One region of the Pseudomonas sp. GNP012 genome, then DNA from elsewhere that is predicted to be linked to it. Evidence: predicted binding sites of a transcription regulator. Region 1 holds the regulator's gene; the other holds the start of a gene.
The links. The regulator FliA, encoded in region 1, starts transcription of late flagellar genes. The targets are predictions, from matches to a motif close to CTAAAGTTTNNNNNNNNNNNGCCGNTAA.
Positions count from the first base shown of each region.

Region 2: the regulator FliA is predicted to act here: its motif matches at 3,302-3,329, upstream of ACXX83_RS18420 (methyl-accepting chemotaxis protein).

Region 1 is NZ_JBTGUU010000001.1:3,710,507-3,722,388, reverse strand. It holds gene flhA (flagellar biosynthesis protein FlhA) at 1-406, shown strand, start outside; gene flhF (flagellar biosynthesis GTPase FlhF) at 418-1,746, shown strand; gene fleN (flagellar synthesis regulator FleN) at 1,863-2,693, shown strand; gene fliA (RNA polymerase sigma factor FliA) at 2,690-3,430, shown strand; gene ACXX83_RS16710 (chemotaxis response regulator CheY) at 3,598-3,969, shown strand; gene ACXX83_RS16705 (protein phosphatase CheZ) at 3,991-4,779, shown strand; gene ACXX83_RS16700 (chemotaxis protein CheA) at 4,828-7,089, shown strand; gene ACXX83_RS16695 (protein-glutamate methylesterase/protein-glutamine glutaminase) at 7,138-8,268, shown strand; gene ACXX83_RS16690 (flagellar motor protein) at 8,268-9,008, shown strand; gene motD (flagellar motor protein MotD) at 9,024-9,914, shown strand; gene ACXX83_RS16680 (ParA family protein) at 9,958-10,746, shown strand; gene ACXX83_RS16675 (CheW domain-containing protein) at 10,873-11,808, shown strand; gene ACXX83_RS16670 (chemotaxis protein CheW) at 11,882-11,882, shown strand, end outside.
Region 2 is NZ_JBTGUU010000001.1:4,076,481-4,088,362, reverse strand. It holds gene ACXX83_RS18440 (LysR family transcriptional regulator) at 1-135, shown strand, start outside; gene ACXX83_RS18435 (TylF/MycF/NovP-related O-methyltransferase) at 266-988, opposite strand; gene ACXX83_RS18430 (hypothetical protein) at 985-1,851, opposite strand; gene ACXX83_RS18425 (transporter) at 2,149-3,171, opposite strand; gene ACXX83_RS18420 (methyl-accepting chemotaxis protein) at 3,443-5,068, shown strand; gene ACXX83_RS18415 (PepSY domain-containing protein) at 5,119-5,424, opposite strand; gene ACXX83_RS18410 (glycerophosphodiester phosphodiesterase) at 5,634-6,761, opposite strand; gene ACXX83_RS18405 (DUF2025 family protein) at 6,972-7,298, shown strand; gene ACXX83_RS18400 (antibiotic biosynthesis monooxygenase family protein) at 7,441-7,764, opposite strand; gene ACXX83_RS18395 (CTP synthase C-terminal region-related (seleno)protein) at 7,761-8,468, opposite strand; gene ACXX83_RS18390 (LysR family transcriptional regulator) at 8,484-9,425, shown strand; gene ACXX83_RS18385 (DUF1003 domain-containing protein) at 9,432-9,971, opposite strand; gene ACXX83_RS18380 (diguanylate cyclase) at 10,053-11,120, opposite strand; gene ACXX83_RS18375 (TetR/AcrR family transcriptional regulator) at 11,278-11,882, opposite strand, start outside.

The sequences.
Region 1 (11,882 bases):
CAAGAGTCAAGATACCGCCGCGCTGGTGGCTGCCGTGCGGGTTGGCGTCTCCCGCGCAATCGTCCAAAGCATTGTAGGCACTGAGTCGCAGCTGCCAGTTATCACGCTGGAGCCAAGGTTGGAACAGATATTGCTCAATAGTCTGCAAAAGGCAGGACAAGGCTCGGAAGAGGGCGTTCTGCTGGAGCCAAGCATGGCTGAGAAACTGCAACGCTCGCTGATCGACGCGGCGCAGCGCCAGGAGATGCAAGGTCAGCCGGTGATTCTGCTGGTGGCCGGTCCGGTTCGCGCGATGCTCTCGCGATTCGGCCGGCTCGCAGTCCCGGGTTTGCACGTGTTGGCTTACCAGGAAATCCCTGACAACAAGCAAGTGACCATCGTTGCGACAGTAGGGCCCAACGGCTGAGGTAGTGGTTTATGCAAGTTAAGCGTTTTTTCGCCGCCGATATGCGTCAGGCCATGAAGCTGGTTCGCGATGAGCTGGGCGCTGATGCAGCCATTATCGGCAACCGCCGGATTGCCGGGGGCGTCGAGCTGACGGCTGCGCTGGATTACAAGTTGTCGGCGCTGGCACCGCGTGTTCCGAACATGGAGCTCGAAGACGAGCTGCGCAAGACTCAGTCGCGGATCGTCACCGCCCAGGCCGAATTGAGCCTGCGTGGCGATGGCGAGAGCGACAATGCGACCAACCGCCAGTTGTTCGCCGGTTTGCCGCTCACCGCAGCCGAGCCGCTGATCGAACCTACGTATGACCAACCTCGTCGCCCCGCACCGGCTGCTGTACCAGCGTCCGGTGGCGTGGACCCGCGTGCGTTCGACTCGATGCGCTCCGAGCTCAACAGCCTGCGCGAACTCATGGAAGTACAACTCGGGTCCCTGGCCTGGAACCAGCTGCAAGGCAGCCGTCCGGATCAGGCCAACCTCTGGCGTCGCCTGCAACGCATTGGCCTGTCTGGCCCGCTGTCTCGAGACCTGCTGGCACTGATCAGCGAAATCCAGGAGCCTCGTCAGGCCTGGCGCATGTTGCTGGCACACCTGGCGCGCATGATCGTTACCCCGGAAGTCGAGCCGCTGGAAGAGGGCGGAGTCATCGCCATGGTCGGCCCTGCCGGCATGGGCAAGACCACCACCCTGGCCAAGCTGGCTGCCCGTTACGTGCTCAAGTACGGCGCGCAGAACATTGCGCTGGTGAGCATGGACAGCTTCCGCATCGGTGCCCAGGAGCAACTCAAGACCCTGGGGCGCATTCTCAATGTGCCGGTGACCCACGTCGATCCGGGCCAGTCCCTGGTGCAGGCGCTCGATCCATTGCTGCGCAAGCGCGTGGTGCTGATCGATACCGCCGGCCTGCAGGCCAGCGACCCGGCCCTGCGCATGCAGCTCGAAAGTCTGGCTGGTCGTGGCATCCGCTCAAAAAATTATCTGGTCCTGGCAACCACCAGCCAGAAACAGGTTCTAACCGCCGCTTATCACAGTTACAAGCGTTGCGGGCTTGCCGGCTGCATCCTGACTAAACTGGATGAAACGGCAAGCCTGGGCGAAGTGTTGAGCCTGGCCATCAGTCATGAGCTGCCAGTGGCGTACCTGACCGATGGCCCGCGGATTCCGGATGATCTCCATCTGCCGCGCCGTCATCAGTTGGTCAGTCGCGCCGTCAGTGTGCAAATGCAGGAAGAACCCAGCGAAGAAGCCATGGCTGACATGTTCGCTGACATCTACCACAGCCCGACCAAGCAGGTTGGCTGAGGTAATAATGAATCGTTTTTGTACCTACATCGATGGTCTGCCATGCATTGTTCCGTTTGTGAACGCGCAGCCAGTAATGTGGCCTCCGTCTATGCAAGACAAGGTAAAGAAATAACATGGGCAGCATGCATCCCGTACAGGTGATCGCGGTGACCGGCGGCAAAGGTGGCGTCGGGAAAACTAACGTGTCAGTGAACTTGTCCCTGGCTTTGGCTGAGCTTGGCCGGCGCGTCATGCTGCTGGACGCCGACCTGGGACTGGCGAACGTCGACGTTCTGCTGGGCCTGACACCCAAACGTACCCTGGCCGACGTGATCGAGGGCCGCTGCGAACTGCGCGATGTACTGCTGCAGGGACCTGGCGGCATCCGTATCGTTCCGGCCGCATCCGGCACTCAGAGCATGGTGCATCTGAGTCCTGCGCAACACGCGGGCCTTATCCAGGCCTTCAGTGATATCGGCGACAACCTCGACGTATTGGTGATCGACACCGCTGCGGGCATTGGTGAGTCGGTCGTCAGCTTCGTTCGTGCAGCCCAGGAAGTGCTGCTGGTGGTGTGCGACGAGCCGACCTCGATTACCGATGCCTACGCCTTGATCAAGTTGCTCAATCGCGACTACGGCATGAACCGCTTCCGCGTCCTGGCCAACATGGCCCAGAGCCCGCAGGAAGGGCGCAACCTGTTCGCCAAGTTGACCAAGGTCACGGATCGCTTCCTCGACGTCGCCCTACAATACGTCGGCGCGGTGCCCTACGACGAAAGCGTGCGCAAGGCTGTGCAGAAGCAGCGCGCCGTCTACGAGGCCTTCCCGCGTTCCAAGTGCTCGCTGGCGTTCAAGGCCATCGCGCAGAAGGTCGATACCTGGCCGCTGCCTGCCAACCCGCGCGGGCACCTGGAGTTTTTCGTCGAGCGTCTAGTGCAGCAAACAGCAGGACCTGTTCTATGACAGCCAGCGGTTACAACCTCTACAAAAAATCGGCTCGTGATGCGCAGTACGAGCTGATCGAGCGTTACGCGCCGCTGGTTAAACGCATTGCTTACCACTTGCTGGCGCGTTTGCCGGCCAGTGTCCAGGTCGAAGACCTGATCCAGGCCGGGATGATCGGCCTGCTTGAGGTATCGACCAAATATGACGCCAGCAAAGGCGCCAGTTTCGAGACGTACGCGGGCATTCGAATCCGCGGCGCCATGCTCGATGAAGTGCGCAAGGGGGACTGGGCGCCACGTTCGGTCCACCGCAATACGCGCATGGTCAGCGACGCCATTCGCTCGATTGAAGCGAAAACCGGCCGTGACGCTAAAGATCACGAAGTTGCGGCCGAACTCCAATTGAGTCTCGACGATTACTACGGAATTTTGAACGACACCCTGGGCAGCCGGTTATTCAGTTTCGACGATCTGTTGCAGGACGGCGAACACGAAGGGCTGCACGAGGATGGCGCGAGTGCTCATACCGAGCCGTCACGCGATCTGGAAGATGAACGCTTCCAGGCTGCGCTGGCGGATGCGATTGCCAATTTGCCGGAGCGTGAGCGACTGGTGTTGGCGCTGTACTACGACGAAGAGTTGAACCTCAAGGAAATCGGTGAGGTCCTGGGGGTCAGCGAATCGCGGGTCAGCCAGTTACACAGCCAGTGCGCGGCCCGCTTGCGGGGGCGTTTGGGGGAGTGGCGAGCGCGCTGAAGGCAGTGTGGGGACACTGCGAAAGAGGCTGGTGTGGTGTTGAACTGCGCCGGTCCCGATCTGTTGTGCTCCAGACAGTCATTGAGTGCTTTGCCGGATTGATTGAAATGGCGCGTCCAGGTGCTGGGCGCGTTTAAGACTGCTTGGAGGTCGAATTGGACAAGAACATGAAAATCCTCATCGTTGATGACTTCTCAACGATGCGGCGGATCATCAAGAACCTGCTGCGTGACCTTGGGTTCACCAACACCGTCGAGGCCGACGATGGCACTACCGCCATTCCGGTGCTCAACAGCGGAAGCATCGACTTTCTGGTAACGGACTGGAACATGCCAGGTATGACTGGCATCGATCTGCTGCGTCACGTGCGTGCCGATGAAAAGCTCAAGCACCTGCCGGTGCTGATGGTGACCGCTGAAGCCAAGCGTGAGCAGATCATCGAAGCGGCCCAGGCCGGCGTTAACGGCTATGTGGTCAAGCCCTTCACGGCCCAGGCGTTGAAAGAAAAAATCGAGAAGATTTTCGAACGCATCGGTTGATGAGTGCGCCACGGGGGAGCTATGGGCAATAACGAAACTTCATTGGGCGACTTTGAATCGACCCTGAAAAAACACGCCGTCGAATTGGTCGAGAGCCTTGAAAAAGGCAAGTTCGGCGACGCGGTGCAATTGATCCATGAGCTCAACCAGACCCGAGACCGCGGCCTGTATCAGGAAGTGGGCAAGCTCACTCGCGAACTGCATAGCGCGATCGTCAATTTCCAGATTGACCCGCACATGCCGCAAGCCGAAGAAGTGTCGCAGATCACCGACGCCACCGAGCGCCTGGGCTATGTGGTCAAGCTGACCGAGGCGGCGGCCAACCGCACCATGGATCTGGTGGAAAATGCCACGCCGCTGGTCAACAGCCTGGCGGACGAAGCCCAGGCCTTGAGCACGGACTGGGGGCGCTTCATGCGTCGTGAAGTCGGTGCCGAAGAGTTTCGTGAACTGGCCCGTCGGGTCGACGGCTTCCTGGCACGCAGCGGCACGGACAATCGCGCGGTGTCGGGCAACCTCAACGACATCCTGCTCGCCCAGGATTACCAGGACCTCACGGGGCAAGTGATCAAGCGTGTGACCCAACTGGTCACCGAAGTTGAAAGCAACCTGCTCAAGCTCGTGCTGATGGCCAGTCAGGTGGACCGCTTTGCGGGCATCGAACATGACCGTGAAGCGATGCTTGCGCAAAAAGATCCACAAAAACATCTCTCTCAGGGTGAAGGTCCGCAGATTCATGCCGATAAAAGAGAAGACGTTGTGTCCGGTCAGGACGATGTGGACGATTTGCTATCCAGCCTGGGATTTTAGAATTTTAGGTATTTTGGGTTTTTAGACCTGTTAGGAGCACCCCCCCTGATGAGCTTCGGCGCCGATGAAGAGATCCTTCAGGATTTCCTGGTTGAGGCCGGCGAGATTCTAGAGCAACTGTCCGAGCAACTGGTCGAGCTGGAAAGCCGTCCGGATGATGCGGATTTGCTCAATGCAATTTTTCGCGGTTTTCACACTGTAAAAGGGGGCGCCGGCTTCCTCCAGCTCAACGAACTGGTGGAGTGCTGTCACATCGCCGAGAACGTGTTCGACATCCTGCGCAAGGGTGAGCGTCGCGTCGACTCGGAACTGATGGACGTGGTTCTCGAAGCGCTGGACGCGGTGAACGGCATGTTCAGCGAAGTCCGCGAGCGCAGCCCGATCACGGCTGCGACACCTGAACTGCTGGCGGCGCTGGCCCGTCTGGCCGAGCCGCAATCGGCTGACGAAGAGGTTACTGCACCTGTCGCCGCCGTGGTTGAAGCGCCGGTGGCTGAAGCCGATTCCGGCGATATTACCGATAACGAATTCGAGCAATTGCTAGACTCGCTCAATGCCGTCAAGGCACAGGCCGAGGCGCCGGCGGTTGCCCACGCACCTGCAAGCGAAGCACCTGCAAGCGACGAAATCACCGATGCCGAGTTCGAGTCGTTGCTCGATCAGTTGCACGGTAAAGGCCAGTTTGCCGTCGATGCGATTGCGCAGGCTCCGGCTGCGCCAGAAGCACCGAAAGCGCCGGGCGACAGTTCCGATATTACGGACGACGAATTTGAAGCACTGCTCGACCAGTTGCATGGCAAGGGCAACTTTGCTGTCGAGGCACTGGAGTCCGCCATTGCTTCGGTGCCTGCACCTGCTGCCCCAAGCGCGGTGGCGGCTGGCAGCGATCTGATTTCCGATCACGAGTTCGAAGCGCTGCTCGACGAATTGCATGGCAAAGGCAAGTTCAGCGAAGTCGGCACCGCGACGGCGGCCAATGGTTCGAGCGCTGCAGTTGCGGCACCGGCACCGGCAGCCAAGGCTGTGGCGCCCAAACCTGTGGCCAAGGCCCCCGAGCCAAAAGCCGAAGCACCGGCCGGCGCTGCACCGGCTGCTGCCCGCGCCCCGGCCGCGCCACCGGCGGAAAAACCGGCAAGCGAAGCCGAGACCACCGTACGGGTCGATACCGCGCGTCTGGACGAGATCATGAACATGGTCGGCGAGCTGGTGCTGGTACGTAACCGCTTGGTCCGCCTGGGTCTCAACAGTGGCGACGAAGCCATGTCCAAGGCTGTATCGAACCTCGACGTGGTCACCGCCGACCTGCAAACCGCGGTCATGAAGACCCGGATGCAACCGATCAAGAAAGTTTTCGGGCGCTTCCCGCGCCTGGTTCGCGACCTGGCTCGCCAGCTCAAGAAAGAGATCAACTTGGAGCTGGTCGGCGAAGAAACCGACCTCGACAAAAACCTCGTCGAGGCCCTGGCCGACCCGCTGGTCCACTTGGTGCGCAACGCGGTCGACCACGGCATCGAGTCGCCGGAAGAACGCGAAGCCTCGGGCAAGGCCCGTGGCGGCAAGGTGATTCTGGCGGCCGAGCAGGAAGGCGATCACATCCTGCTGTCGATCTCCGATGACGGTAAAGGCATGGACCCGAATGTCCTGCGTTCCATCGCGGTGAAACGCGGCGTGATGGACAAGGATGCGGCCGATCGACTGAGCGACACCGAGTGCTACAACCTGATCTTCGCCCCGGGGTTCTCGACCAAGACCGAGATCTCCGACGTGTCGGGTCGCGGCGTGGGCATGGACGTGGTGAAAACCAAGATTTCCCAGCTCAACGGTTCGATCAACATCTACTCGGCCAAGGGCCAGGGTTCGAAGATCGTCATCAAGGTGCCGCTGACCCTGGCGATCATGCCGACGCTGATGGTCATGCTCGGCAACCAGGCGTTTGCGTTCCCGCTGGTGAACGTCAACGAGATCTTCCACCTCGACCTGTCGACCACCAACGTCGTGGACGGCCAGGAAGTGGTGATCGTGCGGGACAAGGCGTTGCCATTGTTCTACCTCAAACGCTGGCTGGTCAGCTCCGCCGCTCACGAAGAGCAGCGCGAGGGCCATGTGGTGATCCTTTCGGTGGGCACACAGCGAATCGGCTTTGTCGTCGATCAACTGGTGGGCCAGGAAGAAGTGGTCATCAAGCCATTGGGCAAAATGCTCCAGGGAACGCCGGGCATGTCCGGCGCCACCATTACCGGTGACGGCCGCATCGCGCTGATTCTCGATGTTCCGAGCATGCTCAAGCGTTACGCCACCCGGCGTATTTGATTCTGCTGGAGCGGGGCGCCTGGCCTCGCTCCATCTAATGGAGTGTTTATGGCAGTCAAAGTCCTGGTGGTGGACGATTCGGGGTTTTTCCGCCGCCGCGTCTCGGAAATTCTTTCAGCGGATTCCAATATCCAGGTCGTCGGTACGGCGACCAACGGCAAAGAGGCGATCGATCAGGCGCTGGCCCTCAAGCCCGACGTGATCACCATGGACTACGAGATGCCGATGATGGACGGCATCACTGCCGTGCGGCACATCATGCAACGCTGCCCGACCCCGGTCCTGATGTTCTCCTCGCTCACCCATGAAGGCGCCCGGGTCACCCTCGATGCGCTGGATGCCGGCGCCGTGGACTTCCTGCCGAAGAATTTCGAAGACATCTCGCGCAACCCCGAGAAGGTCAAGCAACTGCTGTGCGAGAAGATCCTGAGCATCTCGCGCAGTAATCGTCGTGTCAGTCACTACAGCGCTCCGGCGCCTGTCGCTGCGCCAGCGCCGACGCCAGCGCCTTCCAGCGTGGGCAGTTTTGCCAGCAGCGCGCCCGCGCGTCCGGCACCGGCACCGATCCCGGCGCGTACGCATGCCCCCGCTACGTCGTCGCCCGCGCCAAAACGCAAAAACTACAAACTGGTGGCCATCGGTACGTCCACCGGCGGCCCGGTGGCACTGCAGCGGGTGTTGACCCAATTGCCGGCCAACTTCCCGGCCCCGATCGTGCTGGTCCAGCACATGCCGGCCGCTTTCACCAAGGCCTTCGCCGAGCGCCTGGACAAGCTCTGCCGCATCAGCGTCAAGGAAGCCGAGGATGGTGACATCCTGCGTCCGGGCCTGGCGTTGCTGGCGCCGGGTGGCAAGCAGATGATGATCGACGGTCGCGGCGCGGTGAAAATCCTCCCGGGTGACGAGCGTCTCAATTACAAGCCGTGCGTGGACATCACCTTCGGTTCGGCAGCCAAGTCCTACGGTGACAAAGTTCTGGCGGTCGTCCTGACCGGCATGGGCGCCGATGGCCGCGAAGGCGCGCGCCTGCTCAAGCAGGGCGGCAGTTCGATCTGGGCGCAGGACGAAGCCAGTTGCGTGATCTACGGCATGCCGATGGCCATTGTCAAAGCTGAACTGGCCGACGCGGTGTACAGCCTCGACGACATTGGCAAGCACCTGGTCGAGGCCTGTATCTGATGGATGTTCTAAGCCTGATCGGCATCATCATGGCCTTTGTCGCGATCATCGGCGGCAACTACCTTGAAGGCGGTCATCTGGGCGCCCTGGCCAACGGCCCGGCAGCGTTGATCGTGCTCGGCGGAACCATCGGCGCGGCGCTGCTGCAATCACCGATGAGCGCCTTCAAGCGCGCCATGCAGATCCTCGCCTGGATCCTGTTCCCGCCTCGCGTCGACCTGGCCGGTGGCATCGACCGCGTGGTGAACTGGAGCCTGACCGCCCGCAAGGAAGGCCTGCTGGGTCTTGAAGGTATCGCCGACGCCGAGCCTGACAACTACGCCCGCAAAGGCCTGCAATTGCTGGTCGACGGCGCCGAGCCGGAAGCGATCCGCAGCATTCTGGAAGTGGATTTCTACACCCAGGAAAGCCGCGATATCGAAGCGGCCAAGGTCTTCGAAAGCATGGGCGGTTATGCGCCGACCATCGGCATCATCGGTGCGGTGATGGGCCTGATTCACGTCATGGGCAACCTGGGGGATCCGTCGCAACTGGGTAACGGCATCGCCGTGGCCTTCGTCGCCACCATCTACGGCGTGGCCAGTGCCAACCTGGTGCTGCTGCCGATTGCCGCCAAACTCAAAGCCATCGCGCTGCGCCAGTCGCGTTATCGCGAAATGTTGCTGGAAGGGCTGCTGTCGATCGCCGAAGGTGAAAACCCTCGTTCCATCGAGTTGAAGCTTCAGGGCTTCATGGATTGATGGGAGACATGGATCATGGCACGTCGTCGCCAGCATGAAGAACACGTCAACCACGAACGCTGGCTGGTGTCCTACGCGGACTTCATCACCTTGCTGTTCGCCTTTTTCGTGGTGATGTACTCCATCTCTTCGATCAACGAAGGCAAGTACAAGGTCATTTCCGAGGCGCTGGTCGGGGTCTTCACCGATTCCGATCGTTCGCTCAAGCCGATCCCCATTGGTGACGAGCGGCCGAAGACCGTGACCCCGGCCAAGCCGCTGGTCAAGGACAGTGACCAGGTCGATGCCGGTGTCTCCGGCGCCAGCGATCCTCTCAAGAGCATCGCCGACGACATCAGCGCGGCGTTCGGTGACCTGATCAGCTCCAACCAGATGACCGTGCGCGGCAACGAGTTGTGGGTCGAGATCGAGCTCAATTCCAGCCTGTTGTTCGGCAGCGGCGACGCCATGCCCAGCGACATCGCGTTCAACATCATCGACAAGGTCGCAGCGATCCTGAAGCCCTTCGACAACCCGATCCATGTCGAAGGTTTCACCGACGATCAACCGATCCGCACCGCGCAGTACCCGACCAACTGGGAGCTGTCCTCGGCGCGCTCGGCCAGCATCGTGCGCATGCTGGCGATGCAGGGGGTGAACCCCGGTCGCTTGGCGTCGGTGGGCTACGGCGAGTTTCAGCCGGTGGCCAACAATGCCACCGCCGAAGGCCGCGCTCGCAACCGCCGCGTGGTGCTGGTGGTGTCGCGCAACCTCGATGTTCGCCGCAGCCTGACCGGCACCGGAACCGCCCATGCGCAACCGGATGCCGCGTTGAAGCGTGCTGGCACACAAACTGCACCGACCCCGGTCAAGTCGCCGGTACGAGAGAACGCCGTCAATTCTCCGTCACCCGCATTAACACGTTGAGCTATTTCTCGGCCGATCCGTTCGGTCGGGAGGAACATTCCGAATGAGAGTCTGGGCAGTCGCCAATCAAAAGGGTGGTGTCGGTAAAACCACCTCCTCCATCGCTTTAGCCGGGTTGCTGGCCGAGGCGGGCAAGCGCGTGGTCGTGGTCGATCTCGACCCCCACGGCTCCATGACCAGCTACTTCGGCTACGATCCCGACAGCCTGGAACACAGCAACTACGATCTGTTCCTGCACAAGGGCAACGTGCCCCAAGGCCTGCCGGGCCAACTGTTGCTGTCGACCAGCGACGAACGCATTTCCCTGTTGCCGTCCAGCACCGCGCTGGCGACCCTCGAGCGCCAGTCGCCGGGGCAGAGCGGTCTGGGCCTGGTGATTGCCAAGAGCCTGGCACAACTGTGGCAGGACTTCGATTACGCCGTGATCGACAGCCCGCCCTTGCTCGGCGTGCTGATGGTCAATGCCTTGGCGGCGAGCCAGCAACTGGTGATCCCGGTGCAGACCGAACACCTGGCGGTCAAGGGCCTCGAGCGCATGGTCAACACCCTGGCGATGATCAACCGCTCGCGCAAACAGGCACTGCCTTTCACCATCGTGCCGACCCTGTTTGACCGTCGCACCCAGGCGTCCCTCGGAACCTTGCGCGTGCTGCGCGACAAATTCCCCGAGGAAATCTGGCAAGGCTATATCCCGGTGGACACGCGCCTGCGCGATGCCAGCCGTGCCGGGCTGACGCCTTCGCAGTTCGACGGCAAGAGCCGTGGCGTTCTCGCTTACCGTGCGTTGCTCAAGCATCTGCTGGCAGCGCAACTTGTTGCGCAGGTGGCGTGAGATGACCTCGATCCCTGTAGGAGCGAGCCTGCTCGCGATGGACGTCAACGATGACGCGGGAAACCTGGCACCCCGTGGCGCTCACAGGTTCATCGCGAGCAAGCTCGCTCCTACAAGTGAGCGCTCATGAATCGACTGGTAAAGACAACATCGCGCCCGCAACTGGCGTTGCAGTCGTATCTGGATAACTTGCTGCAAGACGCAACCGAGGAGATGGCCGAGGTTGTCGAAGCGGTGAGCGTCGTCGAAGAGCAAGGCGTGCTGGACGAGTTCCAGGCTGCCGTTCTCGAAGAACAGGCCCGGGATGCGCAGCAATTCGCGGTAGCAGCCACTGCGGTGACTGCGCCTTTGGCCAGGACTTCCATCGTCGTGATCGATGCACCGGAACCTGTTCTGGCACCGATATCGACCATTGCGCCTTTGTTGCAAACCCTGGTGGCTCCGATCGAAGAGGCCGAAGTGCTGGAGACTCCTGTTATCGAGGAGCCTCAGGTACTTGTGCCGCCCGTCGTCGAAGTGCACCTGCCACCAAGCAATACGCCGCCACCGGTGGACACCGAAGGTCGTCCGTCCTGGGCCGCCGAGCCTTTCGAATGCCTGTTGTTCGATGTCGCCGGCTTGACCCTGGCGGTGCCGCTGGTGTGCCTGGGGTCGATCTATTCCCTGGCCGGTCACGAGCTGACGCCGTTGTTCGGCCAGCCGGAGTGGTTCCTGGGCATCCTGCCGAGCCAGGCCGGCAACCTCAAGGTGCTCGACACCGCGCGTTGGGTCATGCCCGACCGTTACCGCGACGATTTCAAGCAGGGCCTGCAATACGTGATTTCGGTCCAGGGCTATGAATGGGGCCTGGCGGTGCATCAGGTCAGCCGCTCGCTGCGTCTGGACCCGAATGAAATCAAATGGAGAAGTCACCGGGGCCAGCGGCCATGGCTCGCCGGCACGGTGATTGAACACATGTGCGCCTTGCTCGACGTGGCCTCCCTGGCGGAGTTGATCGCCAGTGGCGGGGCAAAGCACATGTCCGGCAGCAAGCCGAACCACAAACCGACAAACATCAAATAAACAACAGGTGACGTCATTCGATGGCGTTGCACGGAACACACACCGCCAGGGCGGTTTCTTGAGGGGTCAGGGTA
Region 2 (11,882 bases), 370 kb from region 1:
CTGGTCGAGGTGTTGTCGCCGTTCAATGCGCCGTCCATGGAGGCGTCGCTGCTCTATGCCCGGCAGCGGCATTTGCCGTTGCGGGTGAGGGTGTTCATGGACTGGCTGGGAGAGGTGATCCGCTCGGCCATTTGATGTTAACCCTTGTGGGAGCGAGCCTGCTCGCGATGGCTGCGTGACAGTCAACATCAATGCTGAATGTCAGACCGCTTTCGCGAGCAGGCTCGCTCCCACAGGTTTTTGCACCAGTTTCCAGGTCTTTGGATCAGACGTGGAAGTAACCCACGCACGAATCGAACGGCAGGCGCTTGAGTTCGATCTTGTTCAGGTCGAGCACTTCACGCAGGGCCTTGGTTTCGCCCGGGAAGTTGCGGTAGGCGACTTCGTCGAGCACCACGATCGCGCCTTTGGGCATGTACGGCAGGAAGGTTTCCAGCGCGACTTTGGTCGACTCGTACAGGTCGGTGTCGAGGATCAGCATGGCCACGACCAGGTCCGGGCGGGTCTTGACCCACTCCGGTACGGTCTTGACGATGTCGCCCTTGACCAGCTCGCAACGCGGGATTCGATTGACCGGGCGCAACAGGTCGTTGGCGTCGATCATGTCCTGGATCAGCGACTGGTCGGTGTCGGCGAACATGGTCTCGTTGACGTCGGCCGGGTCTTCTTTCTTGTCGATGCTCTGGAAGCCTTCAAAGGTGTCGAAGCCCACGATCGAACGGTTGATCGCGTAGGGCTCGAGAATCATCGACAGGTGCATGTAGAGCATCAACGAGTTGCCCTTGTACACGCCGCATTCAATGATCGCGCCCGGTACTTCGGCGACCTTCTTGAACAGTTCCATGCGCGACAGCGCGGCGGTTACGCCAATGCGGTTGGCGAAGACGAACGGAGCGTCGGCCACGTATTCGGCATCGACCCGTTTCAGGACGTTGGTACGGGTTTCGTTGTACTGGGCCTCGGCGGGCGTGATGCGACGCTTGGTCATTGCGGGATTCCTTGGAAATTCGAAAAGTCGTGGACGTGGAAGTAGTCTTTGAAACCGGCGCCGACATCCGGGCAGGCGCTGTCGACGTTAATCGCGCCGCGCTTGTGCCTGATGTCGTCGAGGTGCATCAGGCGAAAGTCCACGCTGAAGCGGGTCTGTTGCGTGTAATTGGGCACGGTGCCGTGCAGGTGCGAGCCTGAAAACACCAGCATCTCGCCCGTGTTGCCGGCGACGCGCAGTTCGGAGGCCGTGTTGATGGCTTCGGTGGGCACCGGGTGTTGGCGCGCCTCTTCCTTGATGTTGTCCTGGGCGCGTTGGCGTTGCACGCCGATCCAGTCGGCCAGGCTCCACTGCGCCGAGGTGTTTTGCACCGGGGCGTCGAAGTAGGCCGGGTTGATCATCATGGTCTGGTCAGGCTGGATCGTGTAGACCGGCATCCAGGTATTGATCTGGCAGTCGACTCCGCCGTACCAGGTATCGCGATGAGGCTTGTAGGCGTAGCTGACGCCGGCGTGCAGGTAGTCGTAGTTGGGCACGACACGAATGCGCGGTACGTCGAATATGAATTCCTCGGGAGCGGCACCGATTTCGTCGGTGAAACTGCGGATCAGCTCCTTGGCCCGCAGGCTGTTGGTGAACTGCCCCTTGAGGCGAGTCACCAGCACCACGAACTCTTGCACCGGCATCAGCGTGTGCAGCGCCTGGTGGTTGGTTTCGCCATCGAAGGCGGCCGTGATGCTTTCCTGGGCGAACGCACACAGCTCTTTGGCGGCGCGCAGCTGAGTGTTCAGGAAGATATCGCCGGCGTAGATGGCTTCTTTGAAGTCAGCTTTGTGTTGAAGCTGATTGATGTACAGATTCACGATTCCACTCCTGAATACATCGAGTCTCTTAAGAGTCGGCCACACGTTAGCAAACTGAAGTGCAATCTGGCGGGTGCCGGATCAATAACAGCGCAAACCCCTGAATTTGCGATGAAATGCGTTTGCCACACAAAGAAATCCCGGCTCAGACACTGGCCGGGATGAGGTTGTGCGCCCTGTAGGAGCTGCCGCAGGCTGCGATCTTTTGATCTTGTTTTTAAAAGCAAAGTCAAAAGATCGCAGCCTTCGGCAGCTCCTACAGCTGTAGGGGCTGCCATAGGCTGCGATTTTTTGATCCTAATAATCCTGCTGCTTGCGAAACGCCCAGCGTCCGGCAATCACGGTAAAGGTCGCGACCAGTGCCACCAGGATCCAGAATCCTTGCGGGTCATCGGCCAACGGAATGCCGCCGACGTTCATGCCGAAGAAACCGGCGATGATGTTGATCGGCAGCGCCAGCACCGTCACCACTGTCAGGGTGAACAGCGTGCGGTTGGTCTGTTCGTTGATGTTGGCGGCGATCTCTTCCTGCAACAGCTTGATCCGCTCACCCAGCGCCGTGAGGTCGTTGATGATCAGCGCAAACTCCTCGGTGGATTTGCGCAGCTCCTTCACGTCTTCCTTTTGCAGCCATTGCGGCGGCCGGTTGAGCAGGCGCAGCAATGAGCCTGGCTCCAGCGCCAGCAGCCGTTGCAAGCGCACCAGCACCCGGCGATTGGCGCCCAGCTCGGCGCGGTTGGTCGACAGGCGCGAGGAGAGCAACTCGTCTTCGATCTGGTCCACGCTCTGGCTGGTCTTGCGCACGATCTGGGTCAGCACTTCACCCTGGTCGCGCAGCAGATGCACCAGCAGCTCCAGCGGGGAGCGAAAGCATTCCCGGGCCTTCACCGACGAGCGCAACTTGTCCACCGAGTGCAGCGGCTGCAGACGGGCGCTGATGATCAGCCGGCTGCGGGCGCACACCCACAAGGTCGAGACATCCGAGGAGACCATGTTGCTGAGGTTGAACACCACGTCGTTGACCACCGCCAGCAACGCGGAGTCGACATGCTCGATGCGGGTCGAGCGCGAGCCTTCGTGCAGCGCTTCGAAAAATTCCTCGGGCAATTGCAGATGGCTTTTCATCCAGCGCTCGCACGCGGCATGGGCCAGGTTCAGGTGCAGCCAGAGAAACTGTTCGTCACTTTCCGGTTGTTGCAGGTACTGCAAGGCTTGGGCGGAGTTGATTTCCCGACCGGCCTCACCGGGGCGAAAACTGAAACCGTAAAGAAGGCCGAACAGATCCGTATCGCGATGACTGTGATCGATGCTGTGGTTCATTAGGACTCGCAAGGGAGGCGCCTGTCGCGTGTTTTACAGGTTCACTTGAGCGGCATCATCGCAAGCCTGGATGACGTTTTTGTGACAGGAAAATAACGCAAACGAATGCTCTACCGGTGGTCGGATTTTTCTAAAGAATCGCTCTGGCACGCCGATCACGCTTGGGTTAAGTTGCGCGCCGCAGGCCTCGGCCGAGACCGCAGACAGGGATGTCCGGACACCTTTCACGCCTTTTTTGGGCGTGCCTCATTCCTGTCATGAGTACCCATCGATGCTTTTGCAAAAGTCCTTGAGAGCACAAATTCTCGCCCTGCTGAGTGGCAGCCTGCTGGCGATGCTGTTGATCGCCCTGGCGTGCTTTCATTTCCTGTCCAGTGGCGTGCAGAGCTACGCCAATCTGATCGAGGGCCCGCTGCACACCTCGCAATTGATCGATGAAGCCAACCTGCAATTCAAGGTGCAGGTGCAAGAGTGGAAAAACGTCCTGTTGCGCGGCAAGCAACCGGCGGACCTGAGCAAGTACTGGGGGCAATTCGAAGAGCGTCAGCGCGATGTGCAAAACATCCTCGGCGAACTGGCCGCGCAGAAGGGCATCGAGCCGTCACTCAAGAGCCGCATCGAGCGCTTGCGTGACGAACATCGCCAGTTGGGCGCGGCGTATCAGAAGGGGCGGGACGCGTTCGTGGCCGCCGGTGGTGATCCGACGGTGGGCGATACCGCGGTCAAAGGCGTAGATCGTGCGACCAGCGATCAGATGAGCGCACTGGTCAGCGAGTTGCGCAAGCAAGGCGCCGAACAGTCGACCTTGATCAGCGCCGCCGCCGATCGCACGGTGCTGCTGGGGCTTGTCGTGATGCTGGTTTCGGGGTTGTTGATCGGCCTGCTGAGCCTCTGGCTGGTCAACCGCAACCTGGTCGAACCGATCCGCAAACTGATCGAATACGTGGCGCAACTCAGCCAGGGTCGTCTTGCCGAGCGCGTGGCCAGCACCCGTCAGGACGAGTTGGGCAAACTGGCGATCGCCGCCAACACCCTGCGCGATTTCCTCGCCGAAACTTTCAGCCGTTTGCAGCGCAGCGCGTCGGACCTGGACAGCGCCAGCGGTGAGTTGAACTCGATCGCCACCGTGATGGCCGGCGGCACCAACGAGCAGTTCAACCGCACCGATCAGGTGGCCACGGCGATGAACGAAATGTCCGCCACGGCGCAGGAAGTGGCGCGTCATGCCGCGCAAGCGGCGCGGGCCGCCGACGATGCCGACCAGTCCGCCCAGCAGGGCGAAAAAGTCATGCAGGGCACCATCCACACCATCACCCAAATGCGTGGCGAAATCGCCAACACCGCCACGGTCATCCGCCAACTGGAAACCGACAGCGGGCGCATCGGCAAGGTCCTGGAAGTGATTCGCGGCATCGCCGAACAGACCAACCTGCTGGCGCTCAACGCGGCCATCGAGGCGGCCCGCGCCGGTGAGGCCGGGCGCGGTTTTGCCGTGGTGGCCGATGAAGTCCGCAGCCTGGCCCAGCGCACGGCTGCGTCGATCATCGAGATCAACCAGATCATTCAAACCGTGCAGACCGGTGCTATCGAAGCAGCCCAGGCGATTGAAAGCGGTCAGTCGCGCAGCGAAGAAAGCGTGCAGCAGGTGACCGAGGCCGGCGCCATGCTCGAACGCATCACCCTGGCCGTGGAAGCCATCCGCGACATGAACCGGCAGATCGCCACCGCAGCCGAAGAACAGACCTCGGTGGCCGAAGACATCTCGCGCAACCTCACCGAGATCACCAGCATCGCCAGCACTAACCTTGACAACGTGCAGCGCACCGAAGCGGCGAGCAACAACTTGCACGGTTTGTCGGGTCAGTTGAACGAGGTGACGGCGCGCCTGAGCGCTTAAACGCAAAAAGCCGCACGATCGTCAGAGCGTGCGGCTTTTGTGTGTTGTGATTACTTGTCTTGCTTGTTTTCCAGGACCTTGCCGTTAGAGGCATCGATGTCCACATCCCACTCGACGTTCTTGGCGTCGCGCAACTCGATCTCATACTCGTAACCGTTGAAATGGTTATCCAGCTCGGTTTTGGTGATCGTGGCGCCTGGGTGCAGATCCAGAGCGATCTTGTTCAGATCTTCCAGGGGCTTGATCTTGCCGTCCTTGACCAGTTGCGGGATCTGATCCACGCGCACGTCGGCCTGGGCCAGACCGGCAGTGAGGGTCAGGGTTGCAGCGGTAAACAAAGCAGTCAGAGTCTTCATGGGCTTCTTTCCTTGGGTGATCTGTTCAAGTGAGATCAGGTTAGCTTTTGTAACTTAAGCCACCCTTAAAACCTCCATCATGTCCTGCATCAATCCCTGTGGGAGCGTGGCTTGCCCGCGATAGCGGAGTGTCAGTCAGCGTTGATGTTGAAGCTGATGGCCTCTTCGCGGGCAAGCCACGCTCCCACAGGGTTTTGCGTGATTGCGGATCAGTAGCCGTTGTTCTGTAGTACCTGCGCCACGCTGGCCACCGCCGGACGTTTATAGAACTTCAACAACTCACTGGCGCGGTTGGTGAAAATGCCGTCGACGCCGGCGTCCATGACTTTCTGGTAGTCCACCGCATCGTCGATGGTGTAGACGTGCACCAGCAGGCCCTGATCGTGGGTGTACTGGTTCATCCAGGGTTGCACCAGGTCCGAGTAACTCTGGTCGCCACCCTGGGCCAGGGCTGCGGACGGGCCGGTGCCGATTGCGCCCTGGGCCTTGGCGTAGTCGACCCAGCGCTGGAATTCGGCTTTGTCCTTCGGTTGTTGTGCGGCGTAGTAAGCGGCCTTGTCCTTGGCGCCGGACTCGGCAAAGGTCACCCTGGACTTGGGCTCGATGCTGCCTTCACCGACCCACAACAGCAGGATCTTCGGCACCTTCGGCATTTCCTTTTGCAGCAGTTCGAGACTGCTCTTCTCGAAGGTCTGCAGAACCACCTTGCCGTTGCCCTGGCCAACCGCCAGCGTGCTGTTGGCCGGTTTCGATTCGCTGGGGTTCAGCCAGCCACGGGCCTGGAGTTTTTCCTTGAGGTCGTGTTCGATGCCGGGAAACTGCTTGGGTTCCTTGGTCTCGATGTACAGCCCGGGCTTGTGCAGGGCGTTGCCCTCGGCGATGTCGATGATTTCATCAAGGGGCAGAATCTTCAGGCCGGCGAAGGCAGGACGCGCGCGATCCGGGTAGGCGGCATTGAACCAACTGCCCGCATCCAGGGTTTTCAGCTCGGCCATGGTGAATGCATTGGCCGGGCTGTCCTTGCGCTCGGGGAATTTGCTGGCGACGTCGGTCGTGCGTTGCAGGTTGTTGTCGTGCAGGGCGAACAGCACGCCGTCCTTGCTGCGCTGCAGATCCAGTTCCAGGTAATCGGCGCCCAGGTCGCGGGCCGTCTTGTAGGCCGCAGCGGTGGATTCCGGCGCATCGAAAGACGCGCCACGGTGGGCGATCACCGCCGGGTGCGGAATGCCCAAACGGGTCGCCAGTTCCGTGGGACCGGGTTCGCTGGCGGCCTGTGCCTGGCCGAGGCCCAGCAGCAGGCTCAACAACAGGGCGTTTTTAGTAAAGGTTGCGGGCATGGTCGAGATCCTTTCGCAATGAGTGAGCGCTCCCTTTTAGCAACTCATCTTTGCAGGCGCTATCACGAGACCGACATAAATCTGCCTGAAGCTGATTTTCGTCAGCACTTTTGTGCGCCCGTTTGCAGTACGCTGGACCTTGCAATTTCCCCGGCAGAGGGAAACGCAGGCCCTGTGTGTAAACCAACGATCACCATTGCGGGGTTTACCATGCGCATCACTTCCCAACTGATCTGCCAGGCGGCCGACCAACTCAAAGGCTTCGTCGGCCTCAACCGCAAGACCGGCCACTACCTCGTGCGCTTCAGCGAAGACTCGTTCGGCATGGACGTGGCGGATGACGGCATCATCCCGACCAGCGAATTCGTCTGGGGGGCTGGGCCCGGGCAGGCGATGACGCTCAAGCGCGAATTGATCCAGTTGTTGCTGGACCAGAACATCGATGACCGGATCAACATCACCGAGCCATTGCGGGTGTACATGAACCGGGGGGAAGTGCCGGAGATATCGGCGGTTCGCAGTCTGGTTCGGGGTTGAGTTTTTTGGGGTGACTGTTCTGGCCTCTTCGCGGGCAAGCCCGCTCCCACAGGTTTTTGCGTTGGGAACAATCTTGTGTACACCCGCGTCCCCTGTGGGAGCGGGCTTGCTCGCGAAGACGGCCTCAAAAACACCGCATCATTTACAGACTGAAGCCGTAGGCCCGCTCAACCCGACACACCCTTGTATGACACCGCGCATACCAGGTCGAACGCCCACGCTCGCGAATCGCCGTATGCTCTGGATGCTGCTTCCACGCCAGAATCGCCGCCTCGCTGGCCCAGTACGACACCGTAATTCCAAGCCCATCCTCACCCCGCGCCGACTCCACACCAAGAAACCCCGGCTGTTCACGGGCCAGTTCCAGCATCCTTGCGGCCGCTTCGGCATAACCCTGATCGTCCTCGGTGCGCAGCGAAGTGAAGATCACCGCGTAGTAAGGTGCCGTTGGCGTATTGGCGATCACGACGAGCGTCCCGCACAGGCTTGGACAAAGGCGCCAACCAGCGGCGGCAAGACGCCCCCGAGTGCCGCCCGCTCGGGCTGAAACAAGGTCGCGACAAAGAACGGATGGCCGCTGAGTTCGACCGCGCGCAGTCCCTGTTGCGAATCGTGGCCGACGGCGTGCAGCTCGCGCTTGAGCAGCTCTCCTTCGAACTGCGGATTCACCCCATAGCGACAGCGATAGCCTTCACGAATCTCGGCGCCTTCGTACGCCTGTGCGATCAATGAGCCTTCAGCCAGATGTATGGAATCGACGGCCTCGACCAGCGCACACGACAGTGGCGTCAGCAGCGCCCGTGCTGCATCGGGCGCCGTCTCGCCGTGTTCGGCATCCGACCAGCCCAGCACATTGCGCGCATATTCCAGCACCGCGTGTTGAAAACCGCCGCAGGTGCCGAGGAAAGGTCGCCGTTGTTCGCGGGCAAAACGGATCGCCAGCAATGCACCGTCCATGTTGCGATACGGGCTGGCCGGCACACACCAAAAACCATCGAATGGGTGCAGCGGTGTCTCGCTGTGGATTTCATCGGTGGCCAACCATTGCCATTGCACGTTCAGGCTGCTGTGTTCAGCGGCCATTTCAAGGGCTACGGGAATGGCCTGGTGGGCGGTGACTTGCGGGTCGTAGTCGCCGATCAGGGCGATTCGAATCGGACGGTTTTCCATGAGTGGCCTCTGCACTTGTTGATTCCTGAGGCCCACTATAGATTGGCGTTCACGCACTCAATATTGGCGTTTTCCCAAGTGATCAATGCAGCGACGCACTATCGACTGGACTACCCGGACCTGGCCCTGATCCTCGCATTGGTGCGCGGCGGCTCTCTGGCCCGCGCCGCACAGCTGTTGAAGGTGGACGTCTCGACGGTGTTTCGAGCGGTGCGCCGGCTGGAGGCTGCGTTGGGTCAGCAATTGTTCGAAAAAAGCCGCGCCGGTTACCTGCCCACCACCCTGGCGCAGTCACTGGCTGAGCAGGCCGAGCGCGCTGAACAGGCGCTGGAGGCGGCGCGCATCGGTGTGGAGCAGGGCGGTGAAGTGATCAGCGGCATCGTGCGCCTGACCTGTACCGATTCGGTCCTGCAAGGTTTGCTGTTGCCGGCGCTGGCGCAGTTCATGCCGAACTATCCGGCCCTGACGCTCGAACTCAGCACGTCCAATGATTTTGCCAACCTCAGCCGCCGGGATGCCGATATCGCCCTGCGCCTGACCCGCACGCCACCGGAGCACCTGGTGGGACGGCGACTGGCGGACATTGCCTACCGCGTGTGTGCCAGCGAGCGATACCTGCAATCGGTCAACACCACAGACCTGGCCTCATTGACCTGGATCGCCCCGGATGACTTCCTGCCGGATCACCCGACCGTGACCTGGCGTCGCCAGGCCTTGCCGGGCGTAACGCCGGGTTACCGTTGCAACAGCATGCTGTCGGTTACCGAGCTGGTCAGGGCGGGGCTGGGTGTCGCGGCGTTGCCGGACTTCTTGATCGGCGAGGGATTGCGGCCGCTGGGCGAGCCATTGCACGGATACGACACCGCGCTGTGGCTGCTGACCCGTCCCGACTGCCGCGCCTTGCGCTCGGTGGTCACCTTGTTCGATGAGCTGGGGCGGGCGCTGAAACTGCCGTGAAACCGTTCAGGCCTGTGGTTCATCCTTGCGCACGAAGTGTTGATGCATTTCCGACGTCAGGTTTTCGATGCGCTCGGTGAGGGCCTTGGTCATCTCCGTGAGGCGGGTGTTCTGCTCGAGCAGCTCCAGCAGTTGCGCGGAGTTTTTCGCGGCTTCTGCCTGCCGCTCACTGTTGGCGGTCGCCAGCGCTTCGCGGTGCTGCGCATCGGCATCGGATTGGGCCTTGTCCCGCGCGGCCTGGCGCGTCTGGGCCAATAGGATCAGTGGCGCGGCATAGGCCGATTGCAGGCTGAACGCCAGGTTGAGCAGGATGAACGGGTACGCATCGAAGTGGGTGACACCGAACAGGTTGAGGCACACCCAGATCACCACGATCAGCGTTTGGGCGCCGAGAAAGGTCGGGGTACCGAAGAACCGCGCAAAGGCTTCGGCGCGCAGGGCAAACTTGTCATTGCCAAAGGTCGGCGCCAGATGGGCGTGATGGCGATGGAAACGCAGGTGATCGACGGGGGCGGCGGTGGCGTTGTCTGTTGGCGTGGTGTTCATGGTGCTCTCTGCCTGGCGCTGGGACTGAGGCTCACTATAGCCCCGGCGTCATTCGAGCAGCGTAATCGCCAAGCTATCGCATCATGCGTTCGACGTTTCCAGGCTGGTGTTGTTTGTGCTGACACTGACCTTGTTGCGTCCGGTGTTTTTCGCGGTGTACAGGGCTTTGTCCGCGTCATCGAGCCAGGCCGTTGCATCGGTAAACGACGGTTGGTAGGCCGCCAGACCGATACTCAGGCTGACCCGCAGTCCGGGCACTTCCCCATGCCGATAGTCTTGCAACACGCTGCGCAAACGCTCCATCACGTCCACCGCCTGATTCAGCGGCATGTTGGGCAGAATCACGCAAAACTCATCACCGCCATAGCGACCGGCCAGGTCGCTTTCGCGCAGGTTGCATTTGAGCTCGAAGCTCAACTGGCGCAGCACCGAGTCACCGATGAGATGACCGTAGGTGTCATTGATGGCCTTGAAATGGTCGATGTCGATCAGTGCGATGACGGCCTGCTCATGACGCTTGCTGCACTCGCGAAACTTCAGTTGCAGCAAGTCCTTCCAGGCACCGTGGTTGAGCAATCCGGTCAAGCTGTCGGTGCGGCTCAGGGCGCTCAGGGTGCGTTTATGTTCTGAAAGCTTGATCGCCAACCGGTAGCAGACCATGCCCAACGCCAAGGGGTAGAGCGACAGCATCGGCAAGCACGCCCACACCTGCAATTGCGTGGTCGACAGGGTGAATGCCGCACCGAACAGCGACCAGGCAATCAGTACGCCCGCCGCTTGGCTCAGGCTGCCCAACAGAAACATCCGCTGGCCACCGGCGGCGACATTATTCATCGCCATCATCGCCAGAATGGTCACGGTGCAAAGCGGATTGAACTGGAACGTCGCGACCCAAAAACCACCGCACAACGAATCGTAAAGCAGATTGCGGCGTTCGGCCTTGTAGGGAAAGGCCGAGCGGCTCGACAGTTGATAAGCGAGATGCGGCCAGACAAAACCATTGAGCGCCAACAAAACCCAGACCCACACCGGCAAGTGCAACGGATACAGGGCAGCGGCCACACTGAAACTGCCGATGCCCAAGCCAATGGTTCGAGGCATGTAGATGCGTCTGGCAAATGACAAACCCTTGCCGTGTTGTTTATCCATAATTTCCTGCGCCAGATTCATTCTGAAACACTTTACCGCATGGGGTTCAGTATTACCGTTCATCGGTAAAAGCTGCGCACATTGTCATTTATTCCAGCCGGAATAATCAGTGTCCTTCGAAGCCATTTAATGTCGGCAAGTGCTGAAAACGGCTGGATTAGAGCTGGTAATAGCCCAGGAACATGTCCAGCGCGGAATCTGCCACCGTGTTTTGCTCCTCGGCTGACAAGCCGGGTTGGCCCATGGAAATCTGTGGCCAGAATGCAAAAGACTTGAGCAGGCCATGAATCTGTTGCGCGGCGAACTCGGGAGCCACGGCTTTCAATCGGCCATCCGCCTGAGCGGCACGAATCCACACCGTCAGCCCCTCTTCGCGTTCGCCCATTCGCGCCACCATATCCTGCGCCCGCTCCGGGGAATGAATGGTCGCCGCGATCGCCACCCGGGCCAGATCGAGAAAATTGTCATCGCCCAACATTTGCAGCTTGGCCATCAGCAACACGCGCAATTGGTCGCGCAACGGCAGGTCGGGGCGGTAGGCCATTTCCTGTTCGGCCGTCACCCGGATCCATAACTGATTGAGGATCTCGGCGAACAACTCTTCCTTGCTGGGAAAGTGGTTGTACACCGTGCGCTTCGACACACCGGCAGTGGCCGCAATCTTGTCCATGCTGGTGATCTCGAAACCGTTGTTACGGAACTCGATGATCGCGGCTTGAATGATCGCTTGGCGTTTTCGGTCGGTGAGGCGCTGTGGAGCTG